3 regions of the Staphylococcus sp. GDH8C109P genome follow, and region 2 is predicted to be linked to each of the others. Evidence: riboswitches for the same ligand, from Rfam matches in the RefSeq annotation. Region 2 holds a riboswitch; each other region holds the start of a gene.
The links. Region 2 has a riboswitch for S-adenosylmethionine ahead of KA867_RS03740 (aminotransferase class I/II-fold pyridoxal phosphate-dependent enzyme). Riboswitches for the same ligand answer to the same signal wherever they lie in the genome.

Region 1 (8,503 bases), 300 kb from region 2:
CTTATGTACAAGGTACAGTGAGAAGTTTTGATGAACGTATTCGTACATTCATTGAAAAAAGGTTAAGAGAAATTGGCAATGGACTGGCAGAAGTATTTGATGTTGAAATTGAAACAGAATATATCCGTTTGCCAGGTGCGGTTATCAATGACGAAAAATTAACAGATGATGCAATCAACGTTGCTAAACAAGTGGGTTATAATGTGAATATAATGGAACAGCCCTTAACGATTGGCGAAGATTTTTCTGGTTTTGCCAATAAGTATCCAAGTGTATTTGTCTTTATTGGCTCGAATAGTGAGTATGATTTACATCATCCCAAATATGATCCCGACGAACGTATTTTAGAAAAAGTACCAGATTACTTCGTAACATTTGTACAGAAATTATTAAATGAATCTTAAAGTAATAGCTATGTTATGGACGATTTAATTTGGGTACAAAATAATTATAATCATTATTTTTGAGGAGGATTATGCCATGGCGTTTCAAGATCCTAGAACGAAATATTCAAATGCAGATTTTCCAAAACAAGAACAAGCTGTTCCAGGTTTACAAAAAAATTTAAACCCTAAACCAGATTGTGGAGAAACTTCATATATTGGTTATGGTAGATTGAAAGGTTTAAAGATGTTAGTAACAGGTGGAGATTCAGCTATAGGTAGGGCTGCTGCGATAGCTTATGCTAAAGAAGGTGCTGATGTTGCGATTAATTACCTGCCATCAGAACAAGAGGATGCTGAAGAAGTAAAAGAAGTTATTGCATCGGCTGGACAAAAAGCTGTGCTAATACCGGGTGATTTACGTAATGAACAATTCAATTATGAGTTAGTAGAGCGTGCATATCATGCGTTAGGTGGTTTAGATAATGTTACACTCGTAGCGGGTCATCAGCAATACAGAGATACGCTTAAAGACTTTGATACAGCATCATTTACTGAAACTTTTGAAACAAATGTGTATCCAATATTTTGGACAGTACAAAAAGCAATCGATTATCTGAAACCAGGTGCTACAATTACGACAACATCATCTGTTCAAGGTTATAATCCTAGTCCTATTTTACATGATTATGCAGCTTCAAAAGCTGCAATCATATCGTTGACTAAAAGCTTGTCTGAAGAATTAGGTGCTAAAGGTATCCGCGTTAATTGTGTCGCACCAGGACCATTTTGGTCACCACTTCAAATATCAGGTGGACAACCACAATCGAAAATTCCGACATTTGGCCAAAAAGAAGTACTTGGTAGAGCAGGTCAACCTGTAGAATTAGCTGGCGTGTATGTTCATTTAGCAGCTGATGAATCAAGTTACACAACCGGTCAAGTATATGGCGTTACCGGTGGCACACAATTAGATTAATTTGATAGATGGCTATTTCAAAGTGATTAGTGCTTAAATGAAAGGTTTACGCACTGACATTTTGACATAGCCACTTTTTATTTATGAAAGGAAAGTGAATTTCAGTGAAACATTTTAAAGCAAGTCAATTGTCTAAAAGGCAAAACTATAAATTATTGAGTGGCAGTATCATACCTAGACCGATAGCATTTGTTACGTCTCAAGATAAAAATGGCAAGTTAAATGCGGCACCGTTCAGTTTCTTTAACGTAGTAAATAGTGCACCACCGATGATTATGATTTCTACAGGACGTTCAAAAGGCAAGCGTAAAGACACTTCGCTTAATATTGAAGAGACTGAAACTTTTGTAGTGCATATTACTGATGAAACAAATGTAGAACAAATTAATCGCACAGCTGCACCATTGGAGCGTAGAGAAAATGAATTAGATCGCACAGAATTAACCCTTGTCGATTCGGAACTTATATCTGTACCTGGCATTGAGCAAGCGAAAATACGTATGGAATGTAAATTAGAGCAGATGATTCCATTAGGAGATGCTGAAGAGGGATCAGATCTAATTATTGGTGAGGTATTAATGTTTCATATTAATGAAGATGTGTATTTTGAGGACAGTAAGATAAATGCGCAAGCACTAGAAGCCGTTTGCCGGTTAGCCGGAAATGATTATGCATCAATTGGTGATACATTTACAATTGTTAGGCCAACAGAATAATATTTGAGTTTAGGTATCATTTCATATTACAAATATATAATTGACGAAGTTGCATGAATAGTGTACTGTTATAAAATAAATAAAATAGCTTATCTAGAGAAGTGGAGGGACTGGCCCTTTGAAACTTCGGCAACATGGTGATGCGTGTGCCAATTCCAGTAGCATAATTTATGCTAGAAGATAAGATTAAAGATGTAATGATTTACTCTTTTCTTCTACAAGAAAAGAGTTTTTTATTTTTTATGGTAAATATATTAAATGATTGATTATTAAAGTAATGATAAAGAAAGTAGGTTTTGTATGGCGGAAAATAAAAAAGGTAATGCATGGGCGCTTGTACCGCTTATTATATTTGTTGGTATATTTTTAGGTGTGGGCGTTATTACTGGTGACTTTTCAATAATGCCACTTAATGTTGCAATCGTTATTGCATCTATCGCGGGCTTATTGATGAATAGAAAAGAAACATTTTATAAAAAAGTAGATGTGTTTACAAAAGGTGCAGGACATTCAAATATTATTTTGATGATGTTAATATTTCTACTTGCGGGTGCATTTTCTCAAACCACTGAAGATATGGGTGGAGTCAAGTCAACGGTTAATTTAGGACTATCTTTCATACCTGAGAACCTAATTATCGTCGGATTATTTATCATTTGTATGTTTGTATCACTTTCAATGGGTACTTCAGTAGGTACAGTTGCAGCAATAGCACCGGTTGGCTTTGGTTTAAGTCAGACGACGGATGTCTCTGCAGCGATTACAATGGCTACTGTAGTAGGTGGCGCAATGTTTGGTGATAATTTATCAATGATTTCTGATACGACAATTGCTGCAGTACGTACTCAAAAGACTAAAATGAGTGATAAGTTTAAAGTGAACATAAAAATTGTATTACCGGGCGCGATATTTACTGTTATAGCGCTATGGTTTTTAACTCATGGTGCTCAGATAGATACAACAAAATCATATGATTACAATTTTATTAAAGTTATTCCATACTTATTGGTACTGATTTTAGCGCTTGCAGGCATCAATGTAATTATCGTATTGATTGGTGGCACTGTATTATCTGCTATTATTGGCTTAGTTGATGGGTCATTTAGTTGGTCAGGCTTGCTTAGTTCGATTTCAAAAGGAATTGTTGGCATGGAAGATATTGCAATTATTGCACTATTAATTGGCGGACTTGTAGCATTGATACAACATAATGGTGGTATAACTTGGTTATTGAATTTTGTACGCAATAGGGTTAAATCAAAACGTGGTGCAGAATTAGGCATAGCAGGACTTGTAAGTGCAGCTGATATTTCAACTGCCAATAATACAATTTCGATTTTAATGGCAGGGCCCTTGGCTAAAGAAATAGCGGACGAATACGATATTGATCCAAGAAAATCTGCAAGTATTTTAGATATGTTTGCAAGTTGTTTTCAAGGCTTATTACCTTATAGTCCGCAAGTTATAGCAGCAGCAGGTGTGGCATCTATTTCACCAATTTCGTTAATGCCATATTCTATTTATCCTATCATTCTAGGTGTTTGTGGACTAATTGCAATCTTCTTTAGATTACCAAGATTAAATAAAAAAAATTGATTATAAGAAAGGGCATTGGTTTATACCATTTGAATATAGACTGACTGCCCTGTTTTTAAGAAATGATGCGATATTTAAAATTGAGCATTTTAAATAAAAAAGGGTAAAATTTTGACGTTTACTGACTAATAACGATAGAATAAATAGGCTGTCACTTTTATAGTGAAAATAAAGGGAAGTTGGATTTCATAGTATTATTGTTTAGAAGTCTAGTATAATGAGTTAGAATAGTAATAAGAGTGAAAGTAGGTGAACAATCATGGCTAGATACAATGTGGAAAATGAAAATGTAGAAATTCAATTGGAACGACTTTTTAAAGTTGAACCTGAATTAGTATATCAAGCTTGGACCGAGCAACGATTTCTTAAACAATGGTTTATGACAACTGAACGAACGAATAAATCAATAGAAATAGATGCTGTACAAAACGGTGGCTATAAAATTATTGATGTACGTAAAGGAAAAGAGAATATAGTAAAGGGTTCATATGTTACATTGAACCCAAATGAATATATTGTTATGACTATAGGTATGCCTGAATTAAGTGACTCTGAAGATACCATCGAAGTTGAGATGTTTGAAAGAGAGCCAGGTATTACCCAAATGATTTTTAGTTACACAGCTTATGTGCCTAGAGAACGTAGACTGACATCGTTAGAATATAAGCAAAAGAAAAAGGAATATCATGATTCCACTGCGCATGGTTTTGAAATGTTATTTGATAAGCTTCAAACAACGCTAGAAGCATATGAAGAGGAACAATAAAATCATTATATTAATTCAACCGAACTCAATAAAAAAGGTAGTAAAACTAAGAGGCTGAGACAATTAATTTGTCCAGCCTTCTTTTCTTTTATAGATTAATTATTATGTGTAAATTGACCCTATTGTTTGCGCTCATTAAACTTACGCAGTACCGTTTCAAAAAATATATGATAACTGATAAAACTGGAATAATCGATGCCATTTGTTAAATAAAAAGTATTACTTGAAACGTAAATATTATAATTTGCTTTTTGAGCTAATGTGTTATCTTGGAGCGTAGTAATAGAAATAAAATACTTTTGACGCAGTTGCAGTAAATTCGTTATGTCAGATAAGTGATCTGTTTCTCCGGATAAAGAAATAATAAAAAATAAATCATTATCAGAAGCTTTATTTAATACCATTTTAAATTCATGTACATCGTGTAGCACAATAATATTTTTATGTATGGTTAATAAAATTCTTTGAGCTTCTTGCGCAACGTTCATTTGTGCTACACCTGTGCCATATAAGTATACCGTTTCAGCTTGATATATTTTGTCTGTCACTAGGTCGTAATCAATACGCTCTAAATAAGTGAAGGTATTTTCAATTTCTTGCTTAAAAGCGTTCATAGAGTCAGAAGGTAATTGATGAACTTGTTCAGATTCAAATTTTAAATATGATTTAAAATCACTATAGCCATCAAACCCCAACTTACGAGTGAAACGATGGATACTTGCATTTGATGCATGTGTATAAGTCGCTAGGTCTTGTATTTTCATTGTTTTACAATCTGATATATGTGTGTTTATAAAATGAGCGATTTGTAGGTCGTTTTCATTTAATTTATTAAAATTATTGTTAATACGTTCATCTAAAAGCAATGCTCTCACCTCTAATTTTGAAAAAATTTTCATGTTTTGAAAATATAATCTTATTGTACAAAATTGTTCGTAATAGCGTCAAACTATTGTTTGTATGTAAGCGTTTACTATAAAATCGAAGATAAATTGATATTAATCATTCGAATTGATAAGCACTTTATAATTATAAATGTATAATTTCAGAAATTTAGAAAGAAAGGGGAAATTTATATGAACGCAATAAAGAGATTTGGGAGTGCAATGATTGTACCTGTATTGATGTTTGCATTTTTTGGTATTGTACTCGGTTTAGCGACGCTATTTAAAAATCCTTCAATAATGGGTAGTATTGCAGAAGAAGGTACGAATTGGTTCAAAATATGGTCAGTGATAGAGTCTGGTGGTTGGACAATATTTAATCACATGGAAGTGGTGTTTGTTGTTGGACTACCTTTATCCTTGGCTAAAAAAGCACCTGGACATGCAGCATTAGCAGCATTAATGGGATATTTAATGTTTAATACTTTTATCAATGCCATATTAACGCAATGGCCACACACATTCGGAGCAAATTTGGAAAAAGGTGTGGAAAATGTAACGGGGTTAAAAGCGATTGCTGGTATAGAAACATTAGACACTAATATTCTAGGCGGTATTATTATTTCAAGCATTGTGACATGGATACATAATCGATTTTATAGCAAAAAATTACCTGAAATGCTTGGTGTATTTCAAGGTTTGACATTTGTAGTGACGATTTCATTTTTTGTCATGTTACCGATTGCTTTAATTACTTGTATCGTATGGCCAACGGTACAAAACGGTATTTCTTCATTGCAAGGTTTTATTATTGGGTCTGGTTATATAGGTGTTTGGTTGTATCATTTCTTAGAAAGAGTATTGATACCAACTGGATTACATCATTTTATTTATGCGCCAATAGAAGTAGGTCCTGTTGTTGTGAATCATGGGTTGAAAGCTGAATGGTTTGAACATGTAAATGAATTTGCTAAAAGTAAAGAGCCATTAAAAGAATTGTTCCCGTATGGTTTTATGTTACAAGGTAATGGGAAAGTCTTCGGCTCAATTGGTATTGCTCTCGCAATGTATGCAACGACGCCAAAAAAAAATAGAAAGAAAATTGCAGCATTGTTAATTCCAGCAACATTGACAGCGATTGTTGTTGGCATCACTGAACCATTAGAGTTCACATTTTTATTTATAGCACCTTATTTATTCGTTTTACATGCAATCTTAGCAGCAACAATGGATACGTTAATGTATGGTTTTGGCTTAGTAGGTAACTTTGGCGGAGGGTTATTAGATTTCTTTGCTACGAATTGGATACCTTTGGCACAGAATCATTGGTTAACTTATGTGATTCAAATTGTAATTGGTTTAGGTTTTACAGCAATTTATTTCTTTTTATTCAAGTTTTTAATTGTTAAATTTGATATTCCTCTTCCTGGACGTAAAAAAGACGACAAGGATATGAAATTATATAGTAAAGATGATTATAAAAACAAGGATGGTAAAGCAGAAGGTACTAAAAAAACTGGTTCAACAAATGAGTTTGAAGATAAAGCAATATATTATTTAGAAGGTCTGGGTGGAAAAGAAAATATTAAAGATGTTACAAATTGTACGACGCGTCTAAGATTGACAGTGAATGACGTCAATAAAGTTGAAGATAGTGGTTACTTTACTCATAGACAGATGGCACATGGTTTAGTAAAAAGTGGGAAAAATGTGCAAGTCGTAGTAGGGATGTCTGTACCTCAAGTAAGAGAAGCATTTGAAAATTTAGTATTTGAAGAAAAAAATAATTAATATAAAGGTTGCATATCAAACTATGCTCAAAAAAAGGACTAATCCATATGAAAAAAATGGATTGGTCCTTTTTATATGAATTACTTGCGATTTTGATTGTGCATGCTTGCCTGGGGATATGGCTCGAGCCTGTAGTCTCTCGCTCATATCATTTCCCTGGGCGTCAGCACGATGCAAAATCGCTATAAGTGATGTGTTTTAATACAATAGAAAAAAGTTTCGTATTATTTAACTCATACTACTAATAGAAAATCATGAATTTAATTAACCAAAAGATAAAACTAAAAATGAATACACATTATGGATGTCTCCGTTTTATATAAAAAACTTACGATTTTGATCGTGCATGCTTGCCTGGGGATATGGTTCGAGCCTGTAGTCTCTCACTCATATCATTTCCCCGGGCGTCAGCACGATGCAAAATCGTTTGGAATATTTATCAAAATACAAAAGTAAAGGCTCATTTGAAATAATTCATTAATCCTAATAAATTAGTGGTATTCTTATTTTATAAAATTAATAACATGAATTAGCCTTAAATCTTAAGAAATAAAGAATTGGACCTTTTGATATGAGAATAATATGCGATTTTGATCGTGCATACTGCTCAATAAACAAAGTTTACATATCAAGAGCATGTGACCGCTCACTCATAATGTAAGTACATAACAGAACACAAAAAAGTCAATTTCTATATAATTACAATAAAAATTGACGTTTATGTTTGAGTCTTAGATGTTGATACTTTAGACTCATGTTTATTTATTTTCGGTGGAAAAGAAATAGATCTAGTTTGTTGTTTATATTAGTGATATTGTGCATGCGTGTACTTTAAGAAATTCTAGTTTTATGCATTAAACGTGGTTGATAGGTCGCACTATAAATATCAATGTTGTGTGTCGCGATTGCGTGAATTAATTTAGAGAATGCTGTAGGTGAACAAGAAACGTTGATGGTATTTCGATTGAAGGTATAAACAATAGTTTCAGTGTGATTGAGTAAATTCATAATATCGATAACTTTATCTTTAATAAAAGCATCGTGAAGGCCGTCAACAGCGATTTCGAAACGTTTGGATGATAATAGTAAATGATCTAAGTCTAATAGTTCATGTGCATGATTATTTTCTAAAATTTGATAGATTAAATAATTGTGGAAACTGAGAAAACTAATTAAATAAGGTAGTTGTTGTTTGGGTAAATTCACTTCTAAAGCATATAAATGATTTTTTTTGAAAATAGTAAACTTGAATGATTCACAAAAGTGTACTTGTTTCAAAAGTTTTAACAAATTTTTGCGGATATGACGTTTATTTAAACCACTGATGTTTAATACAAACGTTTCAGTTTTATCTAAAAACATATTATACCTCCATATCTATATAAAGT
Region 2 (8,503 bases):
CGAATATATTTTAGTCAAACAGCGCACAAAGATTTAGCCAATCAACACTATAAGTTCAATATTGAAATTTTATCTAAAATAAACGATACTGGATTGGCATTAGATTTTAATGAAGTCGATAAAATATATAATAAACAAATCGCAACTTATTTGGATGGTCAACTCGTTAATGAAACATTACCATCTATGAATACAACAGCCGAAAATATTGCCTTTTGGATATGGGAGCAATTTGAGCAACACTTGCCAGAAGAAAACACACTTCAAAAACTAGAATTTTTTGAGAATGCAACGCAAGGTCTCGTATTGACGCGTGAATTGATGGAAGCAAAATAAAATGTTTTTAACAATATGATTTAACAAACACGACGTGCGTATTGGAACATAACAATTACTTTCGACATTAGCGCTAAATATTATTTTAAAAAGCAATGAAAGTCTACGGATAGACAAGTTCATTAAAAAGCAATGGACGTCTATCCGTTTTTTTTTTTGCAATTTTTGTGTTTAGTGGACATAAGGAATGAATTGGAAATTGTAATGATATGATTAACTGTATTTTTTATATAAAGTATACAAAATAAATATTCTGAAAATTGCGATAATATGGTATATTTTATTTATCACAACATAGGAGGCACACAATGATCAAAGTAAGTCCGAAACAATTTATTAATAATGTATTATCTGGCGTAGCAATTGCAATTGTTGCTGGGCTCATACCTAATGCTATTTTAGGTGAGGTATTTAAACTTTTAGCGCCGAAATATGCTGTTTTTGAATCTTTACTACAGGTTGTTTTAGGTATTCAATTTACAGTTCCACTATTGGTAGGAGCTTTGATTGCAATGCGCTTTAGTTTAACGCCTTTAGCGACAGCTGTAGTTGCTAGTTCGGCTTTTGTCGGAAGTGGTGTGGCACAATTTAAAGATGGTGTGTGGGTACTTGCCGGCGTGGGAGATTTGATTAATACAATGATAACAGCAGCAGTTGCGGTATTTTTAATATTGGTAATCGGTGAACGTTTTGGTAGTCTAACATTGATTATTTTACCGACAATCGTTGGTGTTATTTCAGGTTTGGTTGGTTTGACGTTATTGCCATACATACAATTAATTACGACTGGTATTGGTAACTTAGTTAATACATTTACAGAATTACAACCCATAATTATGTCAATGCTTATTGCACTTGTCTTTAGTTTTATAATCATTTCACCAATTTCTACAGTGGCTACAGCACTAGCCATTGGTATTAGTGGTTTAGCAGCAGGTTCAGCCTCATTAGGCATTGTAGCATGTGAAGGTGTTCTCGTCGCAGGTACGATGAAAATAAACAGATCAGGCGTACCTATTACAATATTTTTAGGTGGTGTTAAAATGATGATTCCCAATATGGTTCGACACCCTATTATTTTATTACCCATCTTCACCAATGCGATTATCACTGGATTTTTTGGCGCGTTGTTAGGTATTGCTGGTACCAAAGAATCTGCTGGTTTTGGTATTATTGGGTTGGTAGGTCCCATCAGCGCATTTAAACATATGGAAGCCCCATTACTACTTAATCTATTATATGTATTTATCGCATTTTTTGTCGTTCCGTTTATGATAGGTTTCTTAATTCATATATTCTATATGAAAGTTTTGAAATTATATGATAAAGAAGTATTTAAGTTCCTAGCATAAAATAAGTGAAGATATAGATTTGCTTATTGTAATATATTAAAAATGCGCATTATCAATATATAAGTAAAAAGATTAAAAAGGCCTCAAATCAAAGGCCTTTTTAATTTTGCACAAAATAATTTGCAAGTATGACCCCAATATATAAAAAATGTATCGAAATATATTGTTACAGTTATGTAACAATAAGGTTGTTTGTAATTTTTCAGACTATATAAAAAATGAAGCAAATCAAGAGATAACATTCTTTTATATCAATAATTATAAATAATAAAAGCAAAATTGATTATTTGAGAATGTTGTATAAAGCAATTACAAAAGATTGCAATGTTACAAATCAGAATAATTTTTGTAAAGTTTTGTTATGTAAGTGTAATATGATTGATAAAAATATATGGTATATTAACTATGGTCAAAAAACAAAACATAAAATTTAAAGAATTTTAGCAAATACGACAAAAAAATTATCGAAAATATATTTTATTAAAAATTAAATTTGGAGGATTTATTTTATTATGAAAAAATCAATTTTAGCTTCATCATTAGCAGTAGCATTAGGCGTAACAGGATATGCAGCAGCATCTGACAACAATCAAGCTCACGCTTCAGAACAAAACATCGACAAAGCACATTTAGCAGAATTAGCATTAAATGGTTCAGCTGAATTAGATCAAAAACCATTACACGCTGGTGCATATAACTACAATTTTGTACTAGGTGGTAACGAGTTTACTTTTACATCTGACGGTAACACATGGTCATGGGAATACCATGCAGTTGGTGCGCAAGCTTCAACACCTAATACTACACAAGATGTAAGTTCAGAAGTAAGTGTCAACACAAATGAAAAATCAGCAAGTGAAGTACGTTCACAACAATCATATACTGCTCCAGCAGCAGTAGAAGCACCAAAAGCTTCAGCAACTACAAATGTTAAAACAGCACAAACAAGTGCAGCTACGCAAACATATAAAACAGCTCAAGCATCTGCGGCTTCAACTGGTGGATCAGTTAAAGCACAATTCTTAGCTGCTGGTGGATCAGAAGCTATGTGGAATTCAATTGTAATGCCTGAATCAAGTGGTAATCCAAATGCGGTTAACCCAGCAGGATATAGAGGCTTAGGTCAAACTAAGGAATCATGGGGTACTGGTTCAGTAGCTGATCAAACTAAAGGTATGTTAAACTACGCTAAACAACGTTACGGTTCTGAAGCAGCAGCGTTAGAATTCCGTAAAAACCACGGTTGGTGGTAAAATCTATAGCACTGAACGTGTTGTGTTTGGTGATATAGATAAGAGTGACTCGCTTGAGTCACTCTTTTTTTATATTGACATGTTAGAATATTCTGATAAAATTAATATTAATTTAATTATAAAGTGACTTATCCAGAGAAGTGGAGGGACTTGACCCGTTGAAACTTCAGCAACAGACTTATCTATAATCATAAGTACTGTGCTACATTCAACAAGTGGAATACTTGATAGATAAGTGTCATGTGAGAGCTATATGTCACTTATGAGGCATATAGTTTTTTATTTTAAGGAGGACTTTTAATGGTAATATCAGATCGGTTATCACAAATTCCGGATAGTTACTTTGGTAAAACGATGGGACGTAAAATAGAGCCCGGGCCATTACCGTTGATTAATATGGCCGTAGGTATACCTGATGGCGCAACGCCTAAAGGTATCCTTGATTGCTACGCAGAAGCCATCTATAAACCTGAAAATCAAAAATACGTCGCTTTTCATGGGAAAGAAACATTCAAACAAGCAATCGTCGATTTTTATAAAAGACAATATGATGTTGAATTAGATAAGGATGAAGAAGTCTGTATTCTATATGGTACGAAAAACGGCTTAGTCGCTTTGCCTACATGTATCGTTAATCCGGGTGAAAATGTGCTGCTTCCCGATCCAGGTTATACAGATTATTTAGCAGGTGTATTGTTGGCAGATGCTAAGCCACAACCACTTGTGTTAAAGCCACCTTATTATTTACCACAATGGCATATGATAGATAAAGACGTCTTATTGAATACACGCTTAGTTTATCTAACTTATCCAAATAACCCTACAGGTTCAGTTGCTACAAAAGATGTATTTGATAAAGCAATTGCACAATTTCAAGGCACAAAAACTAAAATTGTTCATGATTTTGCCTACAGTGCATTTGGCTTTGATTATAAAAATCCAAGTATTTTACAATCAAAGGGTGCTAAAGACTTAGCAATAGAAGTGTTTTCTTTATCAAAAGGATATAATATGTCAGGTTTTAGAGTTGGTTTTGCTGTAGGGAATAAAGATATGATACAAGCATTGAAAAAATATCAAACACATACGCATGCTGGTATGTTTGGTGCACTGCAAGATGCGGCTACATTTGCTTTAAATCATTATGATGATTTCCTTGTGAGTCAAAATGAAATATTTAAAGTCCGAAGAGGTAAGTTTACAGCTAAATTGAATGAAGCAGGTATCCCTTTTGAACCGATGAATGGTGGCATATTTTTATGGTTAAAAACACCTAAACATTATGATGGTGAAACTTTTGAAACATATTTATTAAAAGAAAAGTCCATTTTAGTTGCTCCAGGTATTCCATTTGGTGAACATGGGCAGAACTATGTACGTATTTCATTAGCAGTGGATGATGATAGCTTAATGGAAGCGGCAGAACGCATTCAATTATTAAAACATTTATATGAAGCAGAATAGGAGTGAAATGATCAATGAAAAGCATTAAACTTTTTGGTGTCAGAGAAGAAGATATCCCTTTTATTAATGAATGGTCAGAAAAACATCAGGTGAAAGTAGATTTAGATAGTGACATATTATCTTTGGAAACAGTAGATCGTGTTAAAGGTTTTGATGGGGTATCGTTGTCACAACAAATTGAATTAGATGAAGTAGTGTATCAGAAATTACATGATTATGGTATTAAGCAAATTGCTCAGAGAAGTGCTGGCTTTGATAGTTATAATCTTGAGTTAGCTAAGCAATATGAACTAGTTATAACCAATGTACCTTCTTATTCTCCGCATTCTATCGCTGAATATACTGTGTCTCAAGCATTAAATTTAATTAGAAATTTTAATGATATACAAAATAAAACTGCAGCATATGATTTTAGATGGCAACCGAGTATTTTGTCACGTTCTATAAAAGATTTAAAAGTTGCAGTTATTGGTACAGGTCGTATTGGTTCTATTGTAGGTAAGATTTTTGCAGAAGGTTTTGGTTCAGAAGTAGTAGCATATGATATTGAACCTCAAGTCTCATGTGAAGCGTATTTAACATATAAAGAAAGTATGAGTGAGGCGATTAAAGATGCAGATATTGTAACTGTACATATTCCAGCGACAAAGGAAAATACATATTTGTTTAATGAGGCAGTATTTACAGAAATGAAAACAGGTGCCGTGTTTATTAATTGTGCGCGCGGTACGATTGTTGATACAAAAGCCCTTATAGATGCATTAAATAGTGGGAAAATAATAGGTGCAGCATTAGATACTTATGAAGGTGAGAAAGGGCTATTCCCAAGTGATCAACGCAATACACAATTAGATGATGCAATATTAATTGAATTGATAGAACGACAAGATGTCATTCTATCTCCACATATTGCTTTTTATACAGATGCAGCTGTAAAAAATCTTATTGTAGATGCGCTAGATGCAACATTAGAGGTAATATATACTGGTGATAGTAAGCTTCGTGTTAATTAAATATGTAATATAAAAATAGGGCTAAGACGTTTGATTTCGTCTCAGCCCTCATTTTTTGAATGTGCAGGTTATTTAGCATCATAGCCTTGATCTTCGATAGCATCTTTCATGCTTGTCATTGTAACTTTATTATCGTCAAAATCAACTTCAACATTACCAGCATCAAGGTTCACATCAGCCGTTGATACGCCATCTAGATTTGTAAGTGCAGATTCTACTGCCTGTTTACAATGATCACAGCTCATGCCATCAACTTTAATTGTTTCTGTTGTCATAGGAATCACCTCCTTAAATCAAGGATGTTTATTATTATTATTATTACAAAGTTGCGTTATAATTTCATTCGTTTTAATCTGAGTGAATTTGTTACCACACTTACTGAGCTTAATGCCATTGCTGCGCCAGCTACCCAAGGTGCAAGTAAACCTAAAGCTGCGATAGGAATACCAGCAACGTTATAGCCGAATGCCCAAAATAAGTTTTGTCTGATATTACTTATCGTTGAATTACTGGTTTTGATTGCTTTAGGAATTAATAATAATTCTCCGCCTAAAATTGTAACATCAGCTGCCTCTATTGCTACTTCTGTACCTGTTCCAATAGCAATACCGATATCTGCTTGAACTAGTGCTGGTGCGTCATTAACGCCATCTCCAACCATAGCAACAATTTTATCATTATCTTGAAGTTCTTTGATTTTTGAAGCTTTTTCTTCTGGTAATACTTCTGCAATTACAGCGTCTATACCTACTTGTTTAGCAATTGCTTGTGCTGTTCGCGCGTTATCTCCTGTAAGCATTGTTACGGAAATACCTAATTCGTGCAATTGTTGAATCGCTTCATTGGCAGAATCTTTGACTGTATCGGCGACGGCAATCACACCTTGTAGTGTTTGATTAATAGCAATGAGCATTGCTGTTTTACCTTCGTATTCATATTTGACTAAATTATCTTCATACTTTGAAACATCAATATGAGCATCTTTCATGAATTTACGTGTGCCGACTAATACGTCTTGGTTATGAATCATTGCTTGAATACCGTGTCCTGGCACTGCTTCGAAAGATGTTGTTTCTAATAAATCGATGCCTTTATCATTTGCATAACTGACGATTGCTTCAGCTAGTGGATGTTCAGAATCTTTTTCTGCACTAGCTAAAAGTTGTAGTGTTTCATCATTACCATCAAAGTCCGTCACAATTGGTTTACCGTTTGTGATAGTTCCTGTTTTATCAAGAACGACTGTATCAATTTGGTGTGTACGTTCTATGTGCTCGCCACCTTTAAATAAAATACCATTTTCAGCAGCCTTGCCAGTGCCCACCATAATTGAAGTAGGTGTTGCGAGACCTAATGCACATGGACAAGCTATCACTAATACAGCGATTGCTGCTACAAGTGCAGGTTCGAATTGACCAGTTTGGGCAAAAGCAATCCAAATGATAAATGTGAGTATAGCAATACCTACGACAATAGGGACAAAGTAGCCAGAAATCGTATCAGCTAAACGCTGTATAGGTGCTTTTGAACCTTGAGCATCTTCGACTACTTTAATAATAGAAGATAAAGCAGTGTCTTTTCCTACTTTCGTTGCTTCTATTGTAATGGTACCATTTTTATTCATTGTTGATCCTATCACATTATCGTTTAATGTTTTTTCAACAGGGATAGATTCACCAGTTAACATAGATTCGTCTATCGCAGTCATACCTTTGATTACTTGTCCGTCTACTGGTATTTTTTCTCCTGGTTTTACTTGGATATAATCTCCGACAACAACTTCACTTAGTGGCACCATTTGTTCTTTGCCATTTCTGATTATACGTGCTTCTTTTGCTTGTAAACTTAACAATTCGCTTAAAGCATTTGTAGTTTGTGTTTTGGCACGGCTTTCTAAATATTTACCGAATAAGATAAGTGTTATTAATACAGCACTCGTTTCAAAATACAGATGAGGTGTATCATTTGTATGGTTCAACCATTTTATCATTTCATAAATACTATAAAAGAATGCGGCACTCGTACCTAACGCGACTAATACATCCATATTGGCTGAACCATTTCGCAGATTTTTATAAGCACCTACATAGAACTGCCAACCAATAATAAATTGAACAGGTGTAGCTAATATGAATTGAAACCAGGGATTCATTAAGAAACTAGGTAATGGTAGTCCGAATAAATGGATAAACATCGTCAATAGTAAAGGTAAAGAAAGTATGGCTGAAACAATTAATTTGTTTCGCTTTCCTTTTAACTCTTGTGCTTTTCGTGAATTTTTTTCTGAAGGAGCTGCTTTGGTTTTTGCATCATAGCCGATGTTTTGTATTTTTTTTATCAACTCATCTATAGATGTCACTTCTGGATTATAATTAATCGTTGCATTTTCGGTTGTGAGGTTGACGTTTGCTTGTTCAACACCGTCAGTGCGGTTAAGTACTTTTTCAATACGATTTGAACATGCGGCGCAAGTCATACCCATGACATCTAAATCAGCTTTTTCAGTGACAACATCATAACCTGTATCTTTAATTTTTTGAGTTAAAGCATCTAGTGAAGTATTATCTGAATTATATTCAATCGTTGCTTTCTCAGTTGTAACATTGACATTTGCTTTGACATCTTCCATTTTATTTAAATTCTTTTCGATGCGGTTCGCACATGCAGCACAAGTCATACCTGTAATACCTAATGTCGTTTTTTTGTTGTTATCCATCTCAGTGAATGCCTCCTTTTGCTTCATAGATTTATAATGAATCGTTATTTGTATGTCATCTGTTAAATTTAATATACCCCCTGTAGGTATAAAAGTCAATGTGTTTGTTTGGAATAAAATAAGCTAACATCAGTATGTATGTAACAAGTGATGTTAGCTTATGATTTAAATCAAAGTTATATTAGATGCTGCTGATTAACTTTGCTGAGTTCAGAAACAATTTTACGGCTGTCTTTATTAAGATGTTGTACATAAATCATATTGTTTTTCTTTTTATAATTTTCTATCAAGGTATCTACTGCATTAACAGCTGAATCATCCCATAAATGTGCTTGGCTAAAATCGAGATAAATTGTTTTATCGCTTATT
Region 3 (8,503 bases), on a different contig from region 2:
ATTTGTTTGTGGTTCAAAGTTCGTATCTCCATCATCATCGTCTTCATCTTCGCCACGATTATAGTAATCATCACGATATAAGAATGCGACGATATCAGCATCTTGCTCGATTGATCCTGATTCACGAATGTCACTCATCATTGGCCGTTTGTCTTGACGTTGCTCTACGCCACGTGACAACTGACTTAGTGCAATGACTGGACATTCCATTTCTCTGGCAATCGCTTTTAATGTACGAGAAATCTCTGATACTTCTTGTTGTCGGTTATCTGAGAATCTTGAACCACTACCTGAGATTAATTGCAGATAATCAATCACTACCATGTCTAAACCGTGTTCTTGTTTTAAACGACGGCATTTTGAGCGAATATCTGTAATTCGAATACCTGGTGTATCATCAATAAATATCTTTGTTCTAGATAATTTACCTACTGCAATTGTAAAGCGATTCCAGTCTTCTTCTGTCATCATACCCGTTCTTAAACGGTTCGAATCTACGTTACCGGAACTACAAATCATACGTGTTGCTAATTGATCTGCACCCATTTCTAGCGAGAATATGCCAACTGAGAAATGGTCTTCATGTGTAGCAACTTTTTGTGCAATATTAAGTGCGAAGGCAGTCTTACCTACTGATGGTCTGGCAGCCAGAATGATTAGATCATTACGGTTAAAGCCCGCGGTCATCTGGTCTAAATCTCGATAACCAGTTGGGATACCAGGTGTTTGACCACTATTTTGATCAAGTAATTCTGCATTCTCATACACTTCTCCAAGCACATCTCTAATATCTTTAAATCCATCACTTTCACGTGTAGATGACAATTCTAATATTCGACGTTCTGCATCGTTCAATATTGTATCTAATTCTAATTCATCATTATAACCATCGTTAGCAATGCTATCGGCAGTTTGTATCAACTTACGCTTTGTCGCATGCTTAAATACAATATCTGTATAATATTGAATATTTCGAGTTGTCGGTACATTACTAGATAATTCTGCTAGATATTGTGGGCCACCCGCTTCATTCAGTCGTCCTTCATACGACAGTTGATCCATAATTGTAACCACGTCAATATCTTTATTATCTTCGTTGAGGTTCATCATGGCTCTAAAGATGTGTTGATGCGCGCCTCTATAAAAGGACTCAGGAAGTAAGACTTCCTGAGTTCTGTTTATCAATTCCGGATCTATGATAATGGCACCTAAGACAGATTGTTCAGCCTCATTACTGTGGGGCATTTGATTTTGTTCATACATTCCATCCATTATGATTACACCTCATATCTCAATCCGTTTTTATTGTTCAACTGTGTGTACACGAATTGTACCTTCTACTTCTTTATCTAATTTAACTGGTACATTTGTGTAACCCAATGCATGTATACCGTTTGGTAAATCCATTTTACGCTTGTCTATTTTAATATCATGTTGTTGTTGCAATGCTTGCGCGATTTGTTTTGTACTAACTGAACCGAATAATTTTCCAGCATCACCTGTTTTAGCAGATAATTCAACTTCAATATGACTTAATGTTTCTTTTAATTTTTTAGCTTCTTCAATTTCTTGTTGGCGTTCTGCTTCTGCAGCTTCATTTTTCTTTTCAAGCTGTTTTAAATTACCTGGTGTAGCTTCTACTGCATAATTTTTCTTCAATAAGAAATTGTTTGCATAGCCTACAGGTACATCTTTAACTTCGCCTTTTTTACCTTTACCTTTAACATCTTGTGTGAATATTACTTTCATGAATTTTCACTCCTACTCATTTGTTCTGTTATAGCTTGTTGTAATTGTTCTATTGCTTCATCCACAGTGACATCTTTTAATTGTGTAGCTGCATTAGTTAAATGACCACCGCCACCAAGTGCTTCCATTGTCAATTGAACATTAACTGCACCGAGTGACCGGGCAGACATACCGACTAGATTATCTTCTCTTCTAGCAACTACATACGAAGCTTCTACACCATCTAAACTTAACAGTTCATCAGCTGCTTGTGCAACTGTTACAGGATGATAGATTTTTTCGTTCGAACCATGTGCAATTGCGACACCGTTCTCTTGTAGTTTCACTGTTTGGATTAATTCAGTACGATTAATGTACGTATCTAAATCATCCTTCAAGAAATGTTGCGTTAATATTGTATCTGCACCATGTGCACGTAAATAACTTGCCGCATCAAATGTTCTTGAACCTGTACGTAATGTGAAATTACGTGTATCTACAATAATACCTGCAAACATAATTGTCGACTCTAAACGTGTTAATCGTTGTTCTGTTGGTTGGTATTCTAGCAATTCAGTCACTAGCTCTGCAGTTGAACTTGCATATGGTTCCATATAAACAAGTAATGGGCTAGAGATAAAGCTTTCACCACGTCTATGATGATCGATTACAACTTTACGATTTGCCTTGTTTAATATATTTTCGTCGATAACCATTTCAGGTTTATGCGTATCTACAATTACTAAAGTTGTCTTAGACGTCATGACATCCCATGCTTCATCAGATGTGATAAAACGCTCTTTTAGTTCAGGCTTTTCATCGACTGCATTCATCACACGACGTAGCGTCGGATCAATATCTGAATCATTTAACACAATGTAAGCATCTAAATTGTTCATCATAGCAAACCTTGAGACACCAATGGCTGCGCCTATAGCATCTAAGTCTGGACGCGTATGTCCCATAATGATGACTTTGTCGCCTTCCATTAAAATATCTTTTAAGGCATGAGAGATAACACGTGCTCTTACACGTGTACGTTTTTCCATCGGGTCAGTCTTACCGCCATAGAAACGCACATTACCGTTCATATGCTTAATTGCAACTTGGTCACCACCACGACCTAGTGCTAAATCAAGTCCAGATTGCGATAATTCACCTAAATCGATTAAGTTCTCTGAACCTTCACCTACACCAATACTTAATGTCAATTGCGCACGGTAACCTACACTCTTTTCACGTAATTGACTCAATATACTAAAATTAGATGCTTCGATTTCATTTAGAATGCGTTGGTTTAAATAAGCAACAAATTGATCTGAACTATAACGTTTGAAATAAATGTCATATTCGGTTGCCCATCTACTTATTACACGCGTAACCATAGAGTTAATTTCTGAACGTTGTGTATCATTCATATTTTGCGTGATTTCATCATAGTTATCTAAAAATAGTGTTGCAATAATTGGTTTAGATGCTTCATATAATTCTTGTGTATGTATTTCTTCAGTAATGTCGAAGAAATACAATACGTGTTCTTTTTCTGAATATCTTACACGATAGTGATATTCATTTTCTTGAATTTCCACTTCTTGTGTTTTTTCTAACTGTTTTAATATATTAGGATATACTTCATTGACTGGATCAGAAATGACGTTTCGGTCTAGACGATCCGACATAAATTGGTTCATCCACTCTATGTTTTCATTTTCATCTAAGATAATCATCCCAATAGGTAACCTTTTAATAGCAGTATTACTGCTTGCTGAGATTTTTCCACTCAGATTATCTACATAGTTATCCAATTTTTGTAAAGCTTGTCTTACCATCAGTACTGTCCCTACAATTATGATGAGTAATACAACAGTAGCTATACCTGCAATCAATTGGTTAAAAATAAACCAAACGACGACAAGCGCTATTGCTGTAAGCACCATAATAATAAATGGTAAAATCAACGCTTTTTTAGTGGATTGACGGTTCATTTTTCCACCTCAAATCATTTTTTAATGATACGTTTTAAATTGATACATAAATCTACAAATCCCAGGAGACTCACAATATGTGTTAATGGCATTAAAATTGTCCCTATTACCATTAATATCACAGTAAGTGCTGTCGGCATTGATTTCGCTTTTCCGAAAAAGTGAATCACACTTAACCCCTGAATGTACATACATAATGATAACACAATTTCAAAATTTAAGACGATCGTTTGAAACGCACTTGGTTGCGTTGAAAACATAACACAAATTAAGACAATAACATACATCCATAAGACAGAACGCTTCATTTGCCAAGCATATAATGGTTTGAATATGGGTGTAGCGATTTTGAATTTACGCAAGATTGGAAAAGTGATAATTAAATTGATTAATATAAGTAGAAATACGCCAACAATCATATAACTTGGTAGTTGCACTGCTGATTGGCGGAAAGTCTCTTCAAACATTTGTTTATAATCCGCGTTGACTGAAGCGCTAGAAATGATGCTATACATCTGTTCTTTAATCGGTTTGATTAATGAAGCAGCACTTGGTATTTTTTTAAATGCTTGTAACACCATAAATGCAATTAATGCAATGATACTAATAAAAGTCGTTGTTATATAAAGTATACGTTCTTTTGATGTACGTTCTTTTAATAATTGACCCACTACAACACTCACCACGAACAAGAGGATCATGATACTTAACACGAATATATTACCTAATAACGTAGTTAGCACAACTGTAATGACTGCCGTTAAGCCAAAAGATTCTACAGATTTATGCCATAAAATAATACCTGGAATTGTTGCAAATAAACTCAACACGAGTCCAAGTAGCGGTAATATATGTAAAGCTAAAGCTACTATAATTAACGTGATTACACTAAGTATAGTGGCTTTAGTATGTATTTTAGAAAACAAATTCGCCACTCCTATACAATTTTTGTCTATGTTTATTATTTTAACCTCTTTAAAACTTTTATACAATTATTGACAATTCTTTTTGTCAGAAGTTCAACATTAGCGACAAAATCTGATAATGAGCGCCTTTTAAAATTATATCTCCCCTGTTAATACTAACTTCAAACTTCACATTTTACACACCAAAAAATAAGATGTCATAGGAAACAGTTATTTTCACTTTCAATTAAGTATAAAATTACTATCCCAGACGTCTTATCATACAAAATGAACTAAAATGTAGCATATCGTCATTTTCTTTTGAACTTAGAAACTTTTAAAAAATGATATAAATTGGGTGCCCAATCGTTAAAGTTCAGCAAGAAACCATCATGTCCTACATTATCTGGCACAAAGCAATGTTTATGATATTTAAATCGCGCACCTGTGGCATATACTAAATCGTCTGGATATAATAAATCATCCGTAAAGCCCATAGTCATAACTTTAGTATCTAGTCGTCCAAACACTTCATCTACATCAGTACGGTCTCTATCTATATCGTGGCTATCTAAGACGTCTAGCAGGGTTAAATAACTTAATGGATCAAAGTGCTTTTTGAACTTATTCCCCTGATGTTTCTGGTAGTTTACAACTTGATCTGGTGTAAATCGTCTATCGTAACTTTTAGAAGAACGATACGTTAAGAAACCAAGTTGTCTTGCGATACTCATCCCTTCACCATGATCTAATCGAATCGCTTGTCTCGCAATTTCATTAAATGCACGACTATATGAGGAAGTCTTATCTGTCGCAGCTAAAATGACCGCTTTATCTACTTCAAATTTATGATTATACAATAATTCCAGCGCTTGCATACCTCCTAAAGACCCACCGATTAAAATACTAATTCGATCAAACCCTAATGTTTGAATACCTAATTCTATTGCATTGACAATATCACGCAATGTTAAATGCGTAGGAAAGTCAGCATCTGTAAGTGGCGAACTGGAGCCATATGGACTACCTATCACGTTGAATGTTAAAAATTGATAATCATGTATTGGCATGTACCCACCATCTATAATCTCTCGCCACCAACCAGGATTGTCATCCGTCCCATATGTCAAATGATTACCTGTCAGTGCATGGCATACAAGTACAAGTGGCTGTCCTTCATATCCAACATGTTCATAACGTAATTTTAAATTTAAAATCGTTTCACCTGATTCAGTTGTAAATGGTCCCAATTCTAATGTATCAACCGTATAATTTGTCATCATTTACCTCCTACTTAATAAAAAAACTTCTCACCTATTCATAATAAGTAAGAAGTTACAATACTTATTATTCGAGCGAATCGTTGGTATTAGCACCGTGCTTCTAAAGTCGGTTGCTGAAGCTTCATTGGGCCAAGTCCCTCTGCTTCTCGAAATAAGATTTAATTTTAATTGTAAAAAGCTGTGCATAAATCAAATATCTATTTTAACAAGTATTTCTTTAAAATTATCAAAATTTTCTAATTATTGCTATTCTAACGGATAATGTGAGCCACTTCAATAATATATTTAAAATATCCATCTTAAAACTGCCATTATTAAAATACCACTGACAATCGTAATCGTTAAACTCCGTGTAATAATGGCAATGATTATTGTCGGAAGCATCGTTACTAAAAACGGTAAATTAACACTATACACCATTGAATCTTCATGTTGTTCTAGAACGCCGTCTACAATCAATGCCGTAAATAATGTAATAGGAATGAAGGAAAGCCACTTTACAACTGTCTCAGATAGTTTAATTTTCGTAATTAATATAAACGGTATAATACGTGTTAACCAAGTGACCACACCACATAAAACAATAATTAATAACATATGTAAGGTCGTTGTCATTTGTCGATCACCACCCCTAACCCCGCAGTAATTGTCGAAGCTAAGATAATTGCTACATATGAAGGCATAAAGAAACTTAAACTAAGCATTAATATAATCACACAAACAATCAATACTAAATATGTTTTAAATTGTGATTGTTTAATAGCATCAAACTGGGAAACAGCTAAGAATATAAACATTGCAGTAATAGCAAAATCTAACCCAAACGCATCTGGGTTTGTTATGTATTTACCAAAAACAGCACCAACAATGCTTGCAAATGTCCAAAATAAATAAGCTGTGATATTTAATCCATGCAACCATCGATCATTGATTTTTTCACCTTTTAGATGTGGTGTAATAGCGACACCAAATGTTTCATCTGTAATCAAAGAAGACATGCCTATACGATTCCAAAACCCATACCCTTTATAACTTGGCGCTAAGGTCATACTTAATAAAAACATCCTAGAATTTACAATAAATGTCGTTAATACAATTGCAGAAATTGGCGTTCCAGCAATGACTAACGCACAAATAATAAATTGTGCCGCGCCAGCATAGACAAGTAAGCATAACAAAATGATTTCAATCAAATTGAAACCTGAAGCCACTGCAACAATACCAAATGAAAGACCAACACCAGCATAACCTAACAAAGTCGGTACACATTCTTTTACACCTTGCTTAAAAGTTAAATGTGTTGCCATCATGCCACCTCCCACACATTTTTTAAAAATAATAGAATTAGTTTAATACAAAATGAAAGAGACATTCAACGTTTTTAGACTTACGTATGTGTAACCTAAGACTTACGTTCGTCTAAAAATGCTGTTATTAAAATGTTTTTAATTTCAGAATATTGTGTTTTTATTTTAGACTACCCTCTATTTTTTGAATAAAATAAGGTATTTTTCAAATTAAATAACCTGCAAAACAAGATATTTAACACCTCCCCTACCCTTTCTTTATTTTCAAAATATCTAAGGTATTTAGAAGATCAGAAGGCTCATCACTCATTATTTATATAAAATGAGAGGTTGAGACATCTATTTGTCCCAACCTCTATTTTTATTTCATCATTTTATGGCATCTATTTTGAAAGTTCAACGCTTAAGCTAGCTCAAATGCCACTGATGATATTCATTCAAACGAATCTATTTTTCTTTAACTGGGTGAATCACTGTTTTACCGCCCATATATGGTACTAATGCATCTGGAATAGTAACTGAACCATCTTCGTTTTGATAGTTTTCTACGATTGCAGCAAATGTACGACCTACTGCTAAACCACTACCATTCAATGTGTGCACTAATTCTGGTTTTACTGTTTTATCACGTTTAAAACGAATATTAGAACGACGTGCTTGGAAATCAGTAATATTTGAGCAAGAGCTAATTTCTTTGTACTCATTATAGCTTGGTAACCAAACTTCTAAGTCATACGTTTTGCTTGAACCAAAGCCTATGTCACCTGTACATAAAATAACTCTACGATACGGTAAGCCTAACTCTTCTAAAATTGCTTCTGCATGTTCTGTCATTTCTTCTAATGCTTGCCAAGAGTCTTCCGGTTTTTCAAAACGTACCATTTCTACTTTATCGAATTGGTGTAAACGGATTAACCCTCTTGTATCTCTACCAGCTGAACCTGCTTCACTACGATAACACGCTGATTGCGCTGTGAATTTAGCAGGTAAGACATCCGGACCAATAATTTCATTACGATAATAATTCGTTAATGGTACTTCTGCCGTTGGTATTGTATATAATCCTTCTTTTTCAATTTTGAATAAATCTTCTTCAAATTTTGGTAATTGGCCAGTACCATACATTGAATCAGCATTTACTAATTGTGGTACCATCATTTCTGTATAACCATGTTGCGTCGTATGTTTCGTGACCATATAGTTCATTAATGCTCTTTCTAACTGCGCGCCTTCGCCAGTTAAGAACACAAATCTTGCACCAGAAACTTTTGCACCGCGTTCAAAGTTAGCCATTT

Region 1: it holds a riboswitch for S-adenosylmethionine, as region 2 does, so the genes downstream of both, KA867_RS02415 (Na+/H+ antiporter NhaC family protein) here and KA867_RS03740 (aminotransferase class I/II-fold pyridoxal phosphate-dependent enzyme) in region 2, are expected to answer to the same signal.
Region 3: it holds a riboswitch for S-adenosylmethionine, as region 2 does, so the genes downstream of both, metX (homoserine O-acetyltransferase MetX) here and KA867_RS03740 (aminotransferase class I/II-fold pyridoxal phosphate-dependent enzyme) in region 2, are expected to answer to the same signal.

What each region holds. Positions count from the first base shown of each region.
Region 1 is NZ_JAESMX010000009.1:99,556-108,058, reverse strand. It holds gene KA867_RS02430 (amidohydrolase) at 1-404, shown strand, start outside; gene KA867_RS02425 (SDR family oxidoreductase) at 481-1,362, shown strand; gene KA867_RS02420 (flavin reductase family protein) at 1,467-2,078, shown strand; SAM riboswitch class I at 2,165-2,265, shown strand; gene KA867_RS02415 (Na+/H+ antiporter NhaC family protein) at 2,379-3,674, shown strand; gene KA867_RS02410 (SRPBCC family protein) at 3,934-4,440, shown strand; gene KA867_RS02405 (MurR/RpiR family transcriptional regulator) at 4,560-5,306, opposite strand; gene KA867_RS02400 (alpha-glucoside-specific PTS transporter subunit IIBC) at 5,517-7,115, shown strand; gene KA867_RS02395 (hypothetical protein) at 7,947-8,477, opposite strand.
Region 2 is NZ_JAESMX010000009.1:395,611-404,113, reverse strand. It holds gene KA867_RS03755 (6-carboxytetrahydropterin synthase) at 1-336, shown strand, start outside; gene KA867_RS03750 (PTS sugar transporter subunit IIC) at 645-1,688, shown strand; gene KA867_RS03745 (aggregation-promoting factor C-terminal-like domain-containing protein) at 2,201-2,941, shown strand; SAM riboswitch class I at 3,067-3,179, shown strand; gene KA867_RS03740 (aminotransferase class I/II-fold pyridoxal phosphate-dependent enzyme) at 3,242-4,405, shown strand; gene KA867_RS03735 (D-lactate dehydrogenase) at 4,420-5,418, shown strand; gene copZ (copper chaperone CopZ) at 5,487-5,693, opposite strand; gene KA867_RS03725 (heavy metal translocating P-type ATPase) at 5,750-8,134, opposite strand; gene KA867_RS03720 (SulP family inorganic anion transporter) at 8,311-8,503, opposite strand, start outside.
Region 3 is NZ_JAESMX010000014.1:226,287-234,789, reverse strand. It holds gene dnaB (replicative DNA helicase) at 1-1,272, opposite strand, end outside; gene rplI (50S ribosomal protein L9) at 1,303-1,749, opposite strand; gene KA867_RS07840 (DHH family phosphoesterase) at 1,746-3,713, opposite strand; gene KA867_RS07835 (DUF2232 domain-containing protein) at 3,728-4,654, opposite strand; gene metX (homoserine O-acetyltransferase MetX) at 4,930-5,898, opposite strand; SAM riboswitch class I at 5,960-6,059, opposite strand; gene KA867_RS07825 (AzlD domain-containing protein) at 6,187-6,516, opposite strand; gene KA867_RS07820 (AzlC family ABC transporter permease) at 6,513-7,208, opposite strand; gene serS (serine--tRNA ligase) at 7,656-8,503, opposite strand, start outside.